DNA from 2 places in the Marinobacter sp. THAF197a genome. Region 2 is predicted to be linked to the other one. Evidence: predicted binding sites of a transcription regulator. Region 2 holds the regulator's gene; the other holds the start of a gene.
The links. Region 2 encodes FliA, which starts transcription of late flagellar genes. Its sites were predicted from a motif close to CTAAAGTTTNNNNNNNNNNNGCCGNTAA; they were not measured.
Positions count from the first base shown of each region.

Region 1 (6,041 bases), 1.3 Mb from region 2:
TCATTTCCGACGGCACCAGTGTAAGCAATAGGGACGGTTGTGCCGTCGATAATTAGGTCCCCGCTCACGTTTGTCTCGTAATCAAGACCGAGGGCATTTGTTTCTACTGGAGGGAATGGGACAAGTTGTGAGCTGAAGTTCGTTGTTTTGCCAACTGTCGCACCCAGCTGGCTACCCCGCGAATCCAGTCCGCTAACTCCTATTGTTTCGCCGGTGTTTGCGCCAACTTGAAAAGTTTGAGTTCCAAACGTCCCATCCAGCACCTTCAACCCGTTAAAGGAAGTCTGGCTGGCAATCCGGTTGATTTCCTCAATCCGCTGCTGCACTTCCTGGTTCAGTGCCTGTCGGTCAGAAATACTGTTCGTCGCATTAGCCGACTGAACCGCCAGTTCCCGAATCCGCTGCAGGTTATTGGTAATCTCGTCCATCGCGCCTTCCGCCGTCTGCGCCAGGGAGATGCCGTCGTTGGCATTCCGCTGGGCCTGGTTCAGGCCGGCGATCTGGGATTGGAAGCGCTCGGAAATGGCAAGGCCAGCGGCGTCGTCTTTGGCAGAGTTAATCCGCAGGCCAGAAGACAACCGTTGCAGTGCCACGTTTGCATCGCCCTGCGAAGCATTCAGATTGCGCTGAGCATTCAGCGACGCAATGTTGGTGTTAATGACCTGAGGCATATCTATTCTCCTGCTCAGAGGTGCCGGTAGCCTGGTGCCCACTGAGAGGGGAACCCTTACCGGCGGAAATTCGTTAAATTGCCGTTTTGCCGGATACCAAGCGAAGGGTGTGCCAGTTTTAAGAAAGTGGCGTTATATTGCTGTTTTAATTGATGGTTTTTAGATCAGGTTTCGAGCAGGGTATTGTACGCTGCCGGAAAGTTGGCGTGGGGGATGGGAAAAGGGTTGCCGGTTTTGTGGAGTTGCGTTGGTACATTTCACTCCACCAAATGTCCTGGGGTCTGGCCCCAAAGGTACATGGGGCTCTGTTATCGGGCTATGATAGAGTCTACGCGTTCTCGTGACCGGGTAGAGCATCATGGCAGAGACCCCCATTCCAGATATCTTCAAAGAACACGCCGGCGACCTTGCAGAACTCTGTAGGCGTCATCATGTCAGCCGCATTGCGGTTTTTGGCTCGGCCACAACGGATCGTTTCCGGGAGGAAAGTGATTTGGATTTTCTTGTGTCTTTTGAAACAGACCTGTCAGCTCGACAAACAGCCGCTGCTTTCTTTGATTTGAAACTTGAGTTGGAGGCACTTTTCAATCGGCCCGTTGACCTGATCACCAAGGCCTCTTTAACAAATCCGTGTTTTCGGCAATCCGTGTTGGCTGTTCAGAGAGAGCTATATGCGGCTTGAATCCATAAGGCGATCTATTGCTGCTAGGGAGATAACGTGCTTCAAGTTCTAATCGGTTCGGGAATAGCATTTATATCTGCTGTCTGTGGGTGGTTTATCAGTCATCGCTGGCAGCAGAGGAATTATCGGCTGGCGGTGGACGCAGATAGGGGGCGCCTGAATCAGAGTGTCGAGAAGTGGGCCACAGAGGTTGTCGACGTGATGAATCGCATGCATGCCCATTTTGAACATTCGAGTCACCAAGAAGCGATTGAAAGATCGAGGGAGCTGGTTCTTTCTCTTTCGATTCTCGTTGATCAGGGACGGCTCTATTTCCCTAACGTAATGAGGGGAGTCTACGGAGAGGAAAAACAACAATCGAGGCAGGGCTATCGCAGTGCTTTGCTCGACCCACTGGTTGCAGCAATCGAGGTGTCTCGGGGCGTTCAGCCTGAGTTTGACTTGCCCGACACCAAGAAAAAATATGGCAGTAACCGAAATTCGAAGGCTTTGCGTTTATACCTTAACGCCTTTTTGTCGTTGGTTGAGCGTGTGCTACTTGTGGAGGTATCTCATCAGAAGCTTGTTGCCAGATTAACCGAAGTAGGTGATCGCGAGGAAGCGAAGCAATTGAAGCGTCTTCTATGTCCAGAGCCTGGCAGTGGGCCGGTACCCCCAGGGCATAAGTACTGGTTGGGGCAAGAAAGCGGTCCTCAAATTCCGAGCGAGAGTGTGATTTTCAAGTGACGGTTAGCTGGTGGCAGCTGTCGAATTCGATTTTTTACATTCCTTTACAAAATCGTTGAAATTTTTTCTAAAGCAACCGGGTAGGGTGCCGTTAAGTGGAGTAACAGGGCGGCGCTCCCAACTGAGAACCGGGCGCCAGACCTTTTCCATGAAATAACGACATCTGTCGAAGGAGAAGCAATATGGCTCTCGGTATTAACACTAACGTCGCTTCACTGAACGCCCAGAACCAGCTGAGCAAGTCTCAGGGCATGAACGACCAGGCTCTGCAGCGTTTGTCTTCTGGTCTGCGTATTAACTCTGCGAAAGATGATGCGGCTGGCCTGGCGATTTCTACTCGTTTCCAGTCTCAGATCTCTGGTCTGAACGTGGCTACTCGTAATGCCAATGACGGCATTTCCCTGGCGCAAACGGCTGAGGGCGCCTTGAACGAGATTACTAACAACTTGCAGCGGATTCGGGAACTAGCGGTCCAGTCTGCTAACGCTACTAATAGTGATTCAGACAGAGCTGCCTTGAACGATGAGGTTCAGCAGCGCCTTGAAGAAATCGACCGTATCTCGTCCCAGACTGCGTTCAACGGGTTGCGTGTGCTCGACGGCTCTTTTGGACAGCAAGACTTCCAAGTAGGCGCTAATGCTGGGGAAACCATCGGTATTAACCTTACCCAAGGTACCCGGGCTTCCCAGATCGGTTCCATCGCTCAGGCGGAATTGAACATTGATGGTGAAGCCCTGGCTGACAACCAGAACTTTACTCTGCGTGTTGGTGCAGGCGAGATTCAAACCCTTGAGATAGGTGAGGATAGCAGTGCCGCGAGTATTGCTGATGCTATTCGGTCGTCCGTCGACGGGGTGTCAAGTGTGACAGCCGAAAACTCCCAGACAATTGATTGGGCAGGCGACGTAACGCTTACTACAGCGAATAGTGGTGTTGATACGCAGAGTTATAGCATCACAATTGGCGCTGGTGGTGAGTCGGTGGAGCTCGCCTTTGCCAGCCCAGCAGCGGACGGCTCGACAACTATCACTGCGGCAATGGTCAGAGACGAAATTAACAGCAATTCGATCCTTGGATCTGTTGGTATTTCTGCTTCGCTTGACGGTGGTAACTTGGTCATTCAGCAGGCTAGCGGCGAAAACTTTACCCTGCAGGAAGCATCCGGTTCGACCGGCGCCGCCACTGATCCTGATCTGGCCGCAGTAGGCCTGAACGATGCGGCCTCGGCTGGCTTCACTGCCGAGACAACCTTTGCTGGTACCGTTAGCTTTACCGCTGAAAACAGCGTTACGGTCGCGGGTGCTGATGTTGCATCGGTAGGTGGTGAAAACTCATTCAATGCTGAGGGATTCATCCGGGATATCGATATCAGTAACGTCCCGGGTGCAAACGAGGCAATTGCTCGGGTTGACGCAGCTCTGACCTCCGTCAACAGCCTGCGCGGCGAACTCGGTGCGATCCAAAACCGCTTCGAGTCCACGATTGCGAACTTGGCAACGTCTGTAGAGAACCTCAGCGCATCCAACAGCCGTATCCTGGACGCTGACTTCGCGGCGGAAACCGCCAACCTGGCTAAATCCCAGGTACTGCAGCAGGCCGGTATCTCCGTCCTGGCTCAGGCGAACGCCCGTCCGCAGCAGGTTCTGTCCCTCCTGCAGTAAGGGGCATAGCGGTAACGGCCGGAACCCTCGGGTTCCGGCCTTCCGCCGTTGAAGGATAGCGAGGTAAAGCTATGAATGACGTTAACCTGAACAGCCCGGACCTGAAACTGGTGCGCTCTGGCGCCCAGGCTCCGGCCAAGGCAATGTCGTCATCTCAGGCCGAGGGCCGGAACGCCCCTGACCTTGCTGCTTCGGCTGCCGGTACCCGCCAGGTGCAGGCTCCCCAGGTTGCTCAACAGGCTTCGCAGGCTGAAAAGCTGCAGGCCCGTAATGAAGAGCAGCGCAAGGAGCTGAATGAGGCGGTTAGCCAGTTGAACGACTTTGTTCAAACCGTGCAGCGGGATCTTCAGTTTGAAGTGGATAATGAAATGGGCCAGACCATCGTAAGGGTGGTTGATCAACAAACCCAGGAAGTTATCCGCCAGATGCCGGATGAAGTAGCATTGAGGTTGGCAGAAAAATTGCAGCAGGATGAACCGCTGACGTTGTTTAACATCAAGGTGTAAAAGCTTGCCGCTTTTGCGCGGGTGAAAACGACGGTATTTCAGCACCGCCGCCTCTGAGAAGAGCCGGCGGTGTTCTGCGTTTACGCACTGTTACAAATCGGCATAGGAATTTTCCGGAAAAGGGCAAAGTTTTGCCGCCTGCTGCCGATAAACTGATCAGTACAGAGATTCGCCCCCCTGAGGAGGCACGGTTATGGCCAGTATTTCATCGTTAGGTATCGGTTCCGGCGTGTTGACGTCGGATCTTGTCGACCAGTTGGTGGCTGCGGAGCGCAGGCCCACGGAAGTTCGGCTGGATCAGAGAACGGAACGCACCGAGGCGCTTATTTCTGCCTACGGCAAGTTGCGCAGCGCTGTTACGGAGCTGCGCCTGCCTATGCGTCAGCTCGGTTCTGCGGATGCGATGAAGTCGTTTTCCGCCACTTCCTCGGGTAGCAATATTGATGTGTCGGTGGATGCCAGCAAGGCCAGCCGCGGCTCTTACAGCCTCGATGTGAAAAGTCTGGCGCAGTCCCAGGCCCTGGCCAGCCGGGATGTGTTCGCCGACCGGGATGCCACCAGCGTTGGCCGTGGCACCATGACGCTTCAGGTGGGTGACAAGACCACCAACATCACCATCGATTCTTCCAACGACACGCTGCAAGGCCTGGCGAATGCCATCAACGAGGCCAATGCGGGCGTGTCTGCCGGTGTGATTGATACCGGCAACGGTTTCCAGCTGGTGTTGTCTGCGGATGAAACCGGTGAAGCAAACGCCGTCAATATCTCTGTTTCTGAAGATGGTGCCGCCCCAGGATTAAGCCGGTTCGCTTTCGATACGGCGGATCCCGACAATATGGATGGCATGCGCCAGACCATTGCGGCGAGCGATGCGGTAATGGAAATCAACGGCGTGGAAATTCGCCGTGCCACCAATAGCATTGAAAACGTGGTGGATGGGCTGACCTTCAACATTACCGGTGAGGGTAAGTCCACGATCAAAGTGGAGCAGGACACGGCGGCGGTTGCCGAGCGTGTTCAGGCGTTCGTAGACAAGTTCAACGAGCTGCAGGGCACCATCCGTGAGCTGTCCTCATTTGATAGCGAGACGGGGCAAGGCAGTATCCTGACCGGGGATTCTACGGTTCGGAATATCCAGAACCAGTTGAAGCGAGTGCTGACGGATATTATTCCCGGGCTGGAAAACGCCAGCGTTCGCAGTCTGGCGGATGTGGGCATTGGCACGGATTTCCGCACCGGTGAGCTGGAGTTTGATAGTCAGAAGTTTCAGCAGCAGCTTCGGGAAAACCCGGATGATGTTACCGCACTGTTTGCCGAGCAGGGCAGAACCAATGATTCCCAGGTGGAGTTTGTTCGTAGCGGCTCTAATACTCGCCCGGGTGATTACAGCATTAACGTAACCCAGATGGCGACTCGGGGCAGCCTTAATTACTCTGTCCCAAACACCGCAGATGCGATACAGGTTCAAGCCGATAACAGTTTCACGTTCCAGGTGGATGGTGAAACCACCGCAACGGTCTCGATTGCTGCAGGTGATTATTCCGGCGAGGATTTTGCCGCTGCCATTCAGACTGCCCTTCGTGAGAATACTGCGTTGAGTGCAGCTGGGCGGTCGGTTCAGGTGGCATATGATGCCACCGAAGGTCTGACCTTCACCTCCAATCGCTTTGGTAGTGATTCCAATGTAAGCCTGGCGGGGTTGAGCAACGTCACGGGGCTGAACACCGCCACCGGCACCGCCGGCCAGGATGTCCAAGGCACCATTAACGGCCAGACTGCCCAGGGCGATGGCCAG
Region 1 covers NZ_CP045324.1:2,706,272-2,712,312, reverse strand. The annotation lists gene FIV08_RS12600 (flagellin) at 1-671, opposite strand, end outside; gene FIV08_RS12595 (nucleotidyltransferase family protein) at 1,030-1,353, shown strand; gene FIV08_RS12590 (hypothetical protein) at 1,390-2,079, shown strand; gene FIV08_RS12585 (flagellin) at 2,262-3,740, shown strand; gene FIV08_RS12580 (flagellar protein FlaG) at 3,812-4,246, shown strand; gene fliD (flagellar filament capping protein FliD) at 4,440-6,041, shown strand, end outside.
Region 1: a site for FliA is predicted at 4,370-4,397, ahead of fliD (flagellar filament capping protein FliD). Genes of this name have one in related genera too.

Region 2 (6,041 bases):
ACCTGGAACAGTTGTTGCTTAAGTCAGTACAACAGAGTCAACAATCCGGCGGACAGGACGATATTGGCCTGGTGCTTGAGCCCAATATGGTGGAAAAGCTGCAGCGGTCCCTTCAGGACAGTGTTCAGCGCCAGGAAATGCTGGGCAAGCCGGCGATTCTTCTGGTTTCCGGGCCCTTGCGGCCAGTGCTGGCAAAGTTTGCCAGTTATGGGGTAGAGCGTTTGCATGTGCTCTCGTACCAGGAAATTCCGGATAACAAACAGATCACGATAGTCGCCTCTGTTGGTCAGTAAGGCCGGCAGGGCAAGGCGAACACCCGATTCGGGCACGCCGGTGGAGGATGAAGCGCTATGAAAGTACAACGGTTTTTTGCAAAGACCATGGCCGAAGCCCTGAAACAGGTCAGTCATGAGATGGGACCGGATGCCGTTATTTTGTCCAATCGCCGGGTGGACGGAGGCGTCGAAATTGTGACGGCCCTGGACTATGACGAAAATATGGCACGCCAGCGCCTTGGCGAGAAAGCGGCACAGGCCACCAACGGCTCGCGCCTGGCGGAGCTGCAGGCAGACCAGCATCGTCGGCTGGAAGAAGAGTTGAACCGATCACGCAGTCGCATTCGCGAAGTGCGGGAGAAGCGGGCGGGTGTCGGCGCGGAATATGATCGTGCACCGGCTGACGATCGGCCGGCTGCCGACTGGTCAGGTGAGTTGGCCGGGGGGTCGACCTCGGTGGGCAATGCAGGTGGCCGGCCAGCGGCGGGCTACTCGGATGAGTTGGCGAGCATGAGAGCGGAAATCAACTCCCTGAGAGAGATGGTCAGCGGCCGTACCTCGGTACCCGAGAAGCCTGCAGTCGCGGCATCCAATGCAGTTCAGCAGAGGCTTGCCGAGCGGCTGCAGGAATTTGGTCTGGGCGCGGAGCTGGCAACCTCTCTGTCCCGTCAGCATCGTGCCGGCAGGTTGGAAGACGGTTGGAAGCAATCCCTGAAGATGCTGGCCACCGGCGTACGTACCGCTCGGGAAGACTGGCTTGAGGCCGGCGGCGTCTATGCGCTGGTGGGGCCAACCGGGTCTGGGAAGACCACCACCATTGGCAAGCTGGCAGCCCAATATGTACTGGAGCATGGGCCGGATTCCCTGGCGTTGGTCACCACCGATCGCTACCGGGTGGCAGCCCATGAACAGCTATTCGTGTTTGGCCGTATTCTCAATGTGCCGGTCCGGGTTGTGGACGAGAGTCATTCCCTGGATGACATTCTGGACGAATTGTCAGATCGGCACCTGGTTCTGATTGATACCGCCGGGCTGACCAGCTCGGATCGCGGTTATCAGGAACAGCTGGCGGAGTTGGCCCGGAGCGATCACAATATCCGTACCCATCTGGTCGTGTCTGCCACCAGCCAGCCGCGCATCATGAAATCCGTGTGGCATTGCTATAAGATGGCAAACCTTGCAGGCTGCGTCATGACCAAGATTGACGAAGCGCTGACACTGGGTGAGTCTTTGGGCTTTGTCATGGAAACCGGCCTGCCAGTGGCGTGGTATACCGATGGCCAGAAGATTCCCGAAGACCTGCACTGGGCCGAGGCCATTCCTCTGGTGCGGTTGGGCGTAGAACGCCTGAAAACAATGCAGCACGGCCAGGCCGTTGCAGAAGGGGCCTGAGGCCCGGTGGTACAGCCGGTGCGCTGCCGTTTGTGCCCACACAAGAACGCAGTAAGAGACTGATAACAGTATGAGCAGACCACATCCGGTTCAGGTGATTGCGGTTACCGGCGGCAAGGGCGGTGTCGGCAAGAGTAATGTGTCCGTCAACCTCGGTATCGCGCTGGCCCAGAAAGGCCGGCGGGTGGTGTTGCTGGATGCGGACCTTGGCCTTGCCAATATCGACGTGCTGTTGGGCATTACCGCCAATCGCAATCTGCAGGATGTGCTCAGTGGCGAGTGCGACCTCAAGGACGTTCTGGTCAACGGCCCGGGTGGTATCAAGATTGTTCCCGCATCGTCCGGCACCCAGCGTATGACCCAGTTGAGCCCGATGGAACATGCGGGGCTGATCAACGCCTTCAGCGAGCTGGGTGACCAGATTGATGTGCTGATTGTTGACACCGCAGCCGGTATTTCCGAGTCCGTCGTCAGTTTCCTGCGGGCCTCCCAGGAATTGCTGCTGGTGGTGTGCGATGAGCCTACCTCGATTACCGACGCCTATGCCCTGATCAAGCTGATGAATCGCGACTACGGTACCAACCGTTTCCGTATTCTGGCGAATCAGGTGCGAAATGAGCAGGAAGGTCGGCATCTGTATGAAAAACTGACCCGTGTCACCGAGCGTTTCCTTGATGTAGCACTACAATATGTAGGTATCGTGCCTTACGACGAAGCCGTCAAAAAAGCCGTTCAGCGGCAGCGGGCCGTTCTGGATGCCTATCCACGGGCCAAGGCGTCGCTGGCGATCCGTGCCCTGGCAGAGAAAGTGGACAGCTGGCCGCTGCCATCATCGCCAAGAGGGCATCTGGAGTTTTTCGTGGAGCGGCTCGTCGAAGTCTGATCTGAATCCAGTCCTATAAGAAAACCGGATACATGACATTGGCGAAAAACCTGGGAATCTACCATCAGGCTGGCGCAAAAGGTCCCTCTCAGCTGATTGAGGAGCATGCGCCGCTGGTCAAGAAAATCGCCCTACACTTGATGGCCCGTTTGCCGGCCTCGGTTCAGCTTGAAGATCTTATGCAGGCGGGCATGATCGGCCTGCTGGAAGCTGCGCAACGCTATTCCACCGGCAAGGGTGCCACCTTTGAAACCTACGCAGGTATTCGTATCCGCGGTGCCATGGTGGATGAAATCCGCAAGGGCGACTGGGTTCCCCGCTCCGTTCACCGCAATGCCCGCCGTATCGCGGCAGCCATCAAGACGGTTGAAGACCGCACCGGGCGCGAGGCCCAGGATGTTGATGTTGCCGAAGAGCTGGGCATTGACCTGTCGGAATATCATGCCTCCCTGGCAGACGCCAACAGTGGCCGACTTTTTAGCCTTGATGAGCTCAATGAATCCGGGGAGCTGCCGATAGAAGAAACAGAGGCCAGCGATAATCCCCTGGATGGCATTGCATCAAATGCATTCCAGAAAAGCCTGGCAGAGGCAATTGAGGAGCTTCCTGAGCGAGAAAAGCTGGTGTTGAGCCTCTACTACCAGGAAGAGCTCAACCTGAAGGAAATTGGCGCGGTGCTTGGCGTCAGCGAGAGCCGGGTCAGCCAGATTCATAGCCAGGCGGCCCTTCGTCTCAGGGGACGGTTGTCCGATTGGCGGGAAGACGAGCCAGAATAAACCGGGCCGGCGCTGACCGCGCGGCGCGTAACTGTGTAGATTTTGGTAACCGGCGCTTTACAACGCGGCCAAACAACACACAATAAGCGGTTAAAGCAGCGGCCTGCTAGACTTTCAAAAGGCTTAATGAAATCCGGGTGTTACTGACTGGAGGTCCCATTGGACAAAAACATGAAAATTCTCATTGTGGATGACTTTTCCACAATGCGGCGAATCATCAAGAATCTGCTGCGCGATCTTGGCTTCACCAATACGGATGAAGCGGACGATGGCAACACTGCCTTGCCCATGCTCAGGAGCGGCAAGTACGACTTCCTGGTGACCGACTGGAACATGCCAGGCATGTCGGGTTTTGATCTGCTCAAGGCGGTGCGGGCAGACGAGAACCTGAAGAACCTGCCGGTGCTGATGGTAACTGCGGAGGCCAAGCGTGACCAGATTGTGGCGGCGGCCCAGGCCGGCGTTAACGGGTACGTCGTCAAACCCTTTACCGCTGCCGTTCTCAAGGAAAAGATTGAGAAGATCTTCGAGCGAATCCAGTAACCAGAGGTCGGATGGCTGTCATGACTGACAAGAACGAGAACCATCAGGGCCTCGACCCGGAGGTAACCGAAAAGCTCCAGCAGCAGAGTTCGGAGTTGGCCGAATGTATCAGTTCCGGTAACTACGCCCGGGCAATGTCGGTGATCAACGAGCTAAGTGAAGTTCGCGACCAGAGCCTCTATCGGGAAGTGGGGCGGTTGACCCGGAGCCTGCACGAGGCTATCCGGAATTTTCAGATAGACGCCCGCAGTGCCGAGCAGAAAGAAGCCTTGTCCAAGATGTCCGATGCCTCGGATCGGCTGGCCTACGTTGTCCAGATGACCAGCCAGGCGGCCAATCGCACCATGGACCTGGTCGAAGAAAGCATGCCGGTGGCGCACACCATGCGCGACGAAGCGACCGCCCTGCGAGACGAATGGCAGCGGTTGCGCCGTCGGGAAATGGAGCCGGCAGAATTCCGGGAACTGTACGGCCGCATTGATCGCTTCTTTGCGGGCCTGGCCACAGATTCCGATACCCTGTACAGCAATCTGTCTGAAATCCTTCTGGCCCAGGACTTCCAGGATCTTACCGGGCAGGTTATCCAGAAAGTCACGGCCCTTGTGAAAGAAGTCGAAGAGAACCTGCTTGGCCTGGTGGTGATGGCCAGCCACGTGGACCAGCTCACCGGCACCGTGCACCAGATTGAAGAAAAAGAAGAATCGGCCGAAAAAGGGGTAGGGCCTCAGATCAAGGCTGAGGAGCGTGATGATGTAGTTTCGGGGCAGGACGACGTTGATGACCTGTTATCCAGTCTCGGTTTCTGAACGATTATAGAGGGTGACGCATGGCGTTTGATGCCGACGAAGAGATCCTGCAGGACTTCCTGGTTGAGGCCGGCGAGATTCTCGAAAAGCTGTCCGAGCAGCTGGTAGATCTTGAGCAGCATCCGGATGACAGCAACCTGCTCAACGCCATCTTCCGTGGTTTCCACACGGTCAAGGGCGGTGCCGGGTTCCTGCAGCTCGAAGCGCTGGTCAACTGCTGTCACTCTGCGGAAAATGTGTTCGATATCCTTCGCAACCACAAGCGCAAGGTTACCTCCGAATTGATGGACGTGGTGCTGGAAGCCCTGGACCACGTCAACGCCATGTTTGATCAGGTTCGTAACCGTGAAGAGCCGACGCCGGCTCCGGACGAATTGATCGCCGCGCTGGATGAACTTGCCAAGCCGGAAGGCGACACGGCAGCGCCGGCAACGCCAACGCCAGAACCCGAACCTGCCGTGGGTGCCGGCAATGATTCCGGTGATATTACCGACGAAGAGTTTGAGCAACTGCTGGATGCCCTGGCCGATGAAAAAGGTGCGGAGCAACAGCCGGCGGCCGCACCGGAAAACACCTCTGCCAATGACGCCGGGTCAGACGGCGACGAGATCACCGACGACGAATTTGAAGCCCTGCTGGACCAGTTGCATGGCAAAGGCCAGTTTGCCGGCCCCCCGGTTGTTGATAACGACACCCCGCCGGAGCCGGAACCAGAAGAACCGGCAAAATCATCCACTGGTGATGATCTGATCACCGATGACGAGTTTGAAAACCTGCTGGATGAGCTGCACGGCAAAGGCAAGAGCCCTGGTGCAGCCCCCGCAGCGGAGACCAAACCTGAGCCTGCGGCCAAGCCTGAGCCAAAGAAGCCGGAGCCAAAACAACCGGAACCCGCCAAGCAGGAAGCCAAACCGGCAGCCCCCGCCGCCCCGGCAAGAGATGCGGCGCCCGCAGCCGAGACCACCGTGCGGGTGGATACCAAGCGCCTTGACGACATCATGAATATGGTGGGTGAGCTGGTGCTGGTCCGTAATCGCCTGCAGCGTCTGGGCTCCGAGAGCGAAGATGAACATATGCACAAGGCGGTCGCCAACCTCGACGTGGTGACCACCGATTTGCAGGCGGCGGTCATGCAGACTCGCATGCAACCGATCAAAAAGGTATTTGGGCGCTTCCCACGGGTGGTACGAGACCTGGCCCGAGGGCTGAAGAAAGAAATCAACCTGGTGATGCACGGGGAAGAAACCGACCTGGACAAGAACCTGGTCGAAGCGCTGTCCGACCCGCTGGTTCACCTGGTAAGAAACTCCGTTGATCATGGCATTGAAATGCCAGAGGTGCGGGAAAAGGCCGGTAAGCCCCGTGC
Region 2 covers NZ_CP045324.1:1,449,338-1,455,378, forward strand. The annotation lists gene flhA (flagellar biosynthesis protein FlhA) at 1-293, shown strand, start outside; gene flhF (flagellar biosynthesis protein FlhF) at 351-1,667, shown strand; gene FIV08_RS06690 (MinD/ParA family protein) at 1,738-2,550, shown strand; gene FIV08_RS06695 (RNA polymerase sigma factor FliA) at 2,583-3,326, shown strand; gene cheY (chemotaxis response regulator CheY) at 3,486-3,869, shown strand; gene FIV08_RS06705 (protein phosphatase CheZ) at 3,890-4,675, shown strand; gene FIV08_RS06710 (chemotaxis protein CheA) at 4,696-6,041, shown strand, end outside.